Regions from separate parts of the Methylobacterium sp. Leaf93 genome, predicted to be linked through region 1. Evidence: riboswitches for the same ligand, from Rfam matches in the RefSeq annotation. Region 1 holds a riboswitch; each other region holds the start of a gene.
What was found. Region 1 has a riboswitch for cobalamin ahead of ASF26_RS21675 (TonB-dependent receptor). Riboswitches for the same ligand answer to the same signal wherever they lie in the genome.
Positions count from the first base shown of each region.

Region 2: linked by a shared signal. The riboswitch ahead of ASF26_RS02990 (TonB-dependent receptor) and the one ahead of ASF26_RS21675 (TonB-dependent receptor) in region 1 are both predicted to bind cobalamin.
Region 3: linked by a shared signal. The riboswitch ahead of ASF26_RS12795 (CbtB-domain containing protein) and the one ahead of ASF26_RS21675 (TonB-dependent receptor) in region 1 are both predicted to bind cobalamin.

Region 1 covers NZ_LMMS01000031.1:181,024-183,283, reverse strand. Annotated here, with positions in the region: gene ASF26_RS21680 (TonB-dependent siderophore receptor) at 1-376, shown strand, start outside; cobalamin riboswitch at 474-672, shown strand; gene ASF26_RS21675 (TonB-dependent receptor) at 973-2,260, shown strand, end outside.
Region 2 covers NZ_LMMS01000001.1:691,291-693,550, reverse strand. Annotated here, with positions in the region: gene ASF26_RS02995 (catalase family protein) at 1-896, shown strand, start outside; cobalamin riboswitch at 980-1,182, shown strand; gene ASF26_RS02990 (TonB-dependent receptor) at 1,293-2,260, shown strand, end outside.
Region 3 covers NZ_LMMS01000023.1:221,215-223,474, forward strand. Annotated here, with positions in the region: gene cobO (cob(I)yrinic acid a,c-diamide adenosyltransferase) at 1-362, opposite strand, end outside; gene cobU (bifunctional adenosylcobinamide kinase/adenosylcobinamide-phosphate guanylyltransferase) at 359-871, opposite strand; cobalamin riboswitch at 978-1,172, shown strand; gene ASF26_RS12795 (CbtB-domain containing protein) at 1,229-1,405, shown strand; gene ASF26_RS12800 (CbtA family protein) at 1,436-2,215, shown strand; gene ASF26_RS12805 (DUF1636 domain-containing protein) at 2,208-2,260, shown strand, end outside.

The DNA.
Region 1 (2,260 bases):
GGTGACCAGGGATATCCCACCGATCTCCTTACCCGACGCGACCGGAAATCGGCCGATCCAGGTTCCGAACATCGTGATCTCGAACTGGGCCGACTACACCGTACAGACCGGCCTGTTCCGTGGTCTCGGCTTCGGCTTCGGCGTCCGCTACATCGGCGACACCTTCGGCGATACGGCCAACACGATCCGCGTGCCGGATTACTTCCTGATGGATGCGTCGATCCGCTATTCCTTCGACAACTGGCGCTTCCAGGTGGCCGCCAACAACCTCGCCGACAAAGTGTATGTCGGCACCTGCGCCCAACTCGGCGGATATGTCGGCTGCAATTACGGCGACGGCCGCCGCATCACCGGCTCCGTCACCTACCGCTGGTAGGCGACGCGCCTCCGATGAGATCGGCCCCGGATCGAACGGTCCGGGGCTTTTCTTTTGGGCTGTTGCCGTCGCGTCGTTGACGCGGTCTCCCGCCCTCGACTAGCTTGAGCATGACGGTTCCTCTTCGGGGGATCAAAAGGGAACGCGGTGAGGGCCTTGTGTCCGATGCCGCGGCTGCCCCCGCAACTGTAAGCGGCGAGTCCTTCATCAACACGTCACTGGGTGATCACCTGGGAAGACGATGAGAGGGCGTCGACCCGTGAGCCAGGAGACCTGCCGTCAGTCGTGGTCACACGCGAAACGCATCGGGCGGGGTGTCCTGGTGGGGTGTCGGGACGTTCGCATGTCGCGAACGCATCGGCTTCGTTCGCGGTGACGTGCCACTGCGCTGAGCCGCGCCTGCCGTTCGCCCGCGATGCCCGATCGTCCTTGTTCCTTCCGTTGCAGACTCGCTCCCGAGCATGCCCTCGGCGTGACCGCTTGGTCCCGCGCGCAGGCATTTTGCCCGGTTCGACGTATTGTAACGTTATAACATACGATTTAGCAGAGGGGGCGCGGCATTCGGCCAGCGATCACTCCGGTTTGCCCAAACGCACATGCCCACACAGGTCACCCATCGCGCCCCCGGCCGGACCTCCCCGGCCCGCGCCACCGCCTTGCTCGCGTCGCTCCTCGGCTCGACCCTCCTCGCCGGCGAAGTCCGAGCCCAGGATTCAGTCGGCCAGAATGCCGTCACCCTCGACCAGCTCACCGTGGAGGGGAGCGGGGTCAGACTCACCCGCGCTAACCCGGTCGGGCTCAACCTCTCGACCCCGTCGCGGAGCGCCAGCCGGCTCGGCCTGACGCCGCTGGAGACGCCCGCCAGCATCGATGTCATCAGCGGCGAGACCGCCCGCATCCGGGGCCAGAACACGGTGGTGGAGGCGGTGACGCAGAACGCCACCGGCATCACCACCATCGCGTCGCCCGGCAACGGCAACGGCGCCTTCTCCAGCCGGGGTTTCGCCGGCCCGAACTCGATCCAGCAGCTCTATGACGGCACGCGGCTGTTCGTGGGCGCCGGTACAGTGACCTTCCCGTTCGACACCTGGAACGTGGAGCGGATCGAGGTGCTGCGCGGCCCGGCCTCCGTGCTCTACGGCGACGGCGCCATCGGCGGCGTGGTCAACGTGGTCTCGAAGAAGCCGAGCTTCACCCCGATCCATGCCGCGCGCGCCGCCACCGGGTCGGACGGGCTCGCGCGCCTCGCCGTCGATCTCGGTGGTCCCATCGGCGACGCGGTGGCCTATCGCCTCAATGTCAGCGGCAACCGCGACGGCGGCTGGACCAGCCCGAACGGCGACTTCCGCAACCTCGCGGTCTCGGGCGCGCTGCTGTTCCAGCTCAACCCCGATCTCGCCGTCACCCTCAGCCACGATCTCGGCTACCAGGAGCCCGCGCGCTACTGGGGCACGCCGCTGGTCAATGGCCGGATCGTCCAGTCCCTGCGCAACAACAACTACAATGTCGACGGCGCGAAGATCGTCTGGTCCGACAACTGGACCCAGCTCAAGACCGAGTGGACGCCGAGCGCCGACATCATCATCCGCAACACCGCCTACCGCCTGCAGAGCCGGCGCCACTGGCTCGATGTCGAGCAGTACCGGTTCAATAACGGTACGGGACGGATCGACAGGTCCGACTACCTTGAAATCTATCACAGCCAGGAGCAGGTCGGGAACCGCTTCGACGCCGCCTTCAAGGGCAACGTGTTCGGCTTCCGCAACGAGTTCGCCATCGGATTCGACGTCAACCACGTGGATTTCCGCCACACTAACAACTTCTCCAGCGCGGGCGGCGGCCTCGTCACCAGCGTCGATCCGTTCAATTACGATCCGGGCCTGT
Region 2 (2,260 bases), on a different contig from region 1:
CCGAACTGGCGCAGGGTCTGTTCGCGCAGGCGGGGCGCTACCCCGTGGTGATGCGCTTCTCGACCATCCCCGGTGATATCCTGGACGACAGCGTCTCCACTCCGCGCGGCGTGGCGATCAAGATCGTCGGCGTCGAGGGCGAGCGTCTCGAAGGGTCGGAAGGGGACGCCACGCAGGATTTCGTGCTCGTCAACGGGCCGGCCTTCTCGGCGCCGGGACCGAAGCAGTTCCTGGCGACCCTGAAGCTCCTCGCCAAGACCACGGATCGGGCGGAGGGGCTCAAGAAGGTCGCCTCGGCGGCGTTGCGCGGCGTGCAGAGCGCGGTCGTGGCGGCCACCGGTTCGCCGAGCCCGGCCCTGGCGACGCTGGGCGGACAGCCCGAGACGCACATTCTGGGCGACAGCTTCTACAGCCAGGTTCCGCTGCGCTTCGGCGATCACGTCGCCAAGATCGCGCTCGTCCCGGTCTCGCCGGACCTGACGGCGCTTACCGATAAGCCGCTGGACGACACGAGCGCCCCCAATGCGATCCGCGAGGCGGTGCTGGCGCATTTCCGCCGCCATGGCGGCACCTGGGAGTTGCGGGCGCAGCTCTGCCTGAACCTCGAGGACATGCCGGTGGAGGACGCCTCCGTGGTCTGGTCGGAGGCAGCGAGCCCCTACCGCACCATCGCCACCCTCACCGCCGCGCCGCAGACGAGCTGGAGCGAGGCGCGCGCGGCTTTCGTCGATGACGGCCTGTCGTTCAGCCCGTGGCACGGGCTGGCCGCGCACCGACCGCTGGGTGGCATCATGCGCATGCGCAAATCGGCCTACGAGATGGGCAAGCGCTTCCGGGCCGAGACAAACGGCCGCCGCATCGAGGAGCCGAAAAGCCTCGACGCGCTGCCGGAGTAACGCCTGACGTTGCCGCGATGCGACAGGGCGGCGGCGATGGTCGGCATGGGAGAATCTCGCCATTGACCCTCCCGTCGCGGCCGACCTAGCCTGACGATGACGGTTTCCCTTCGGGGGATCAAAAGGGAACGCGGTGAGGATCTTGCGTCCGATGCCGCGGCTGCCCCCGCAACTGTAAGCGGCGAGCCCATCATCAACACGTCACTGGAGGCTCCGGCTTCTGGGAAGACGATGAGAGGGCGGTGACCCGCGAGCCAGGAGACCTGCCGTCAGTCGTGGTCACACGCGAAACGCATCGGGCGGGGTGTCCCGGTGGGGTGTCGGGCGTTCGCATGTCGCGAACGCATCGGCTTCGTTCGCGGTGACGTGCCACTGCCGTTGCCCGAGGTTTCGCCCGTGTCCGCCCATCCTCCACACGCTCTGCATCCCCTCCTCGTCCTCGCCATCCTCACATCCGCCTCACCGGCCCTCGCCCAGGCCGGCGCGGCGACCACCGCCGAGGCGACCCTCGACGAACTCTCCGTGGCCGCCGACACGCGTCCGCCCCCTGCCGCCGGTCCCGGTCTCGGCGGGGCCACGGGCGGAGCGGGTGGGGCCGAGGCGTTCGGCGCGCTGTCCGCGCCTGCCCTGACGTCGAGCTCGGGCGTCATCACCGGCAAGGCCCTCAACGACCGCCCGGTCACCCGCCCCGGCGAGGTACTGGAAGCCGTGCCCGGCCTCATCGTCACGCAGCATTCCGGCGAGGGAAAAGCCAACCAGTACTTCCTGCGCGGCTTCAACCTCGACCACGGCAGCGACATCGCCATCACCATCGACGGCATGCCCGCCAACATGCGCACCCATGGCCACGGCCAGGGCTATGCCGACATCAACTTCCTCATTCCCGAACTCGTCGGCGCGGTGGAGTTCCACAAGGGCCCGTATTTCGCCCGCGACGGGGATTTCGCCTCCGCCGGCTCGGTGCGGATCGACACGATCGACGCGGTGCCCCGCCCTCTCGCGCTCACTTCCCTCGGCAGCTTCGGCTACAAGCGGGCGCTCACCATCGCCTCCGCGCCGCTGGGGGAGGGGACCCTCCTCGCCGCCGGCGAGGCTCAGGTCTATGACGGCCCCTGGGTGGTGCCGGACGATATCCGAAAGCTCAACGGCGTGCTGCGCTACAGCCAGGGCACCGCCCTCGACGGGTTCTCCCTCACCGGCATGGCCTATTCCAACCGCTGGACGGCGACGAACCAGATCCCTCAGCGGGCGATCTCCGAGGGCCTGATCGGCCGCTTCGGCACCCTCGACCCAAGCGATGGGGGTAATGCGAGCCGCTTCTCCCTGTCGGGCCGCTGGAGCCGGTCGGACGACGGCGGCGTCAC
Region 3 (2,260 bases), on a different contig from region 1:
TTGGCCCAGGCATGCTCGGCCGCCGCGATGTCGCGGGCCTTGTCCTGCGTCTCCCAGGTGAAGCCCTCGCCGAGCGTATGCCACTCGATCCGGTCGCCAAAGGCCTTCAGCGCGTGCTTCTCGCCCGTATCCCAGGCGCCCTTGATGAACTGGACCACGCCGACCCGCCAGCCATGGCCGAGCGCCCGCAGGACGAGGCCGAGCCCGGCCGTGGTCTTGCCCTTGCCGGGGCCGGTATTGACGATGAGGAGGCCCTTCTCGATCGTCTTGGCCGCGACCTCGGCGTCCTGGACGGCCTTGCGCTTCTCCATCTTCTCGCGGTGACGGTCGGCCTCCGGGTCATTCGTTTCCAGATCGTTCATGCGCTCGCTCCGGGTTGGGGTTTCACGATCATCGGCAGTCCCGCCACCATGAACACCACATGGTCGGCCCGCGCGGCGAGGCGCTGGTGCAGGCGCCCGGCCGCGTCGCGGAAGCGGCGGGCGAGCGCGTTGTCCGGCACGATGCCGAGACCGACCTCGTTGCCGACGAGCACCACCGGCCCCGACGCGCGATCGCAGGCCTCGATCAGGGCGGCGCTCGCCGCCTCGATATCGGCCTCGGACAGGATTAGGTTGGTGAGCCACAGGGTCAGGCAATCGACCAGCACCGGCCCGGTCGCCGCGGCGACGGCCTCGGGCAGGTCGATCGGCACGTCCCGCGTGATCCAATCGGCCGAGCGGCGCGACCGGTGAAGGGCGATGCGCTCCCGCATCTCGTCGTCCCAGGCCTGCGCGGTGGCGAGGTAGAGCCATGGCGCGGGGCAGGCTTCGATCAGGCGCTCCGCGTGCAGGCTCTTGCCCGAGCGCGCGCCGCCGAGGACCAGTGTCATTCTTGGAGAAGGCTGCCGCATGGCTCCCTTTAGCGCGAAACCGCCCTGCCCCGTCAAAGCCGGTAAAACGCTTTGGCGCCGCGTTGTCAGCGGTCGCGCGAGCGCGTAGAAGCGAGGTTCGGACGGTGCCCCGGCGACGGGGTGAAAAGGGAATGCGGTGAGGGCTCGCGCCTGAAACCGCAGCTGCCCCCGCAACTGTGAGCGGAGACGGGCCTGCCATCGGCCACTGGAGCGATCCGGGAAGGCGGCAGGACCGGACGACCCGCGAGCCAGGAGACCTGCCTTCCGAAGGGGACCACATCGTCCTCCCGCTCTATCCTCGAACGCCGCCGGCGGGGCGGCCGGAGACCTGACACGATGACCACCAACACCCTCGTCCTCACCGGCACCCGCAGCAACGAGCGTCTCGGCGCGATGCTCATGGCCGCTTTCCTCGGGCTCGGGCTCGTCTTCATGGCCGGCTTCGCCCCGGCGATGGCGCTGCACAACGCGGCCCACGATTTCCGGCACGCCCAGAATTTCCCCTGCCACTGACCGCCTCGCGCTCAGTCAGGACCTGATTCCATGATGATCCGACTCGTGTCGGCGGCCCTGGTCGCAGGCTTCCTGGCGGCTGTCGTCGCCACGGGCTTGCAGCTCGCCCTCACCTCGCCACTGATTATCGCGGCTGAGCGTTACGAGAGCGGCGAAGCCACGGCGCCGGCCGCGCAATGGATGCCGCGCGGCGCCTCGCCGGCCTCCCTCATCGTGCCCGTCCATTCCGGCCATGACCATGGCGGCAAGACGGACGGTGTCGAAGGCGGCGAGGTCGCACCGGCCTGGCAGCCCGGCCCCGGCCTGCCCCGTATGGTCTTCACCGCCCTCGCCACCCTCGTCGGCGGCGTCGGCTATGCCCTGTTGCTGGGCGCGGCTCTCATCGCCTGCGGGCGCGAGCCGAGCCCGGAAACCGGCCTGCGCTTCGCCATTGCGGGGTTCCTCGCCGTGGCTCTCGCCCCGGCCCTCGGCCTGCCGCCGGAACTGCCCGGCATGGAGGCGGCCCCGCTCGCCGAACGCCAGTTCTGGTGGATCATGACCGCGGCCGCCACCGCCATGGGGCTCTACCTCATCGCGATCCGCCGCTCCTCCATCGCCATCGCTGGAGGGCTCGTGCTTCTGGTCGCGCCGCATTTGGCAGGCGCTCCGGAGACGAGCCACACCGCCTCTGCCCTGCCGCCGGGTTATGCGGCGCAGTTCGCCGCGCGGTCGCTGGGCATCGCCTTCGTGTTCTGGGCGGTGATCGGCCTCGCTTTCGGCTGGGCCTGGAACAGCGTCGGGCGCAAGAGCCCGGCGGCGTCGAATGCCTGACGAGGACCTCCAGGCCGGCAGCCCGGTCGTACTCTACGTCTGTGC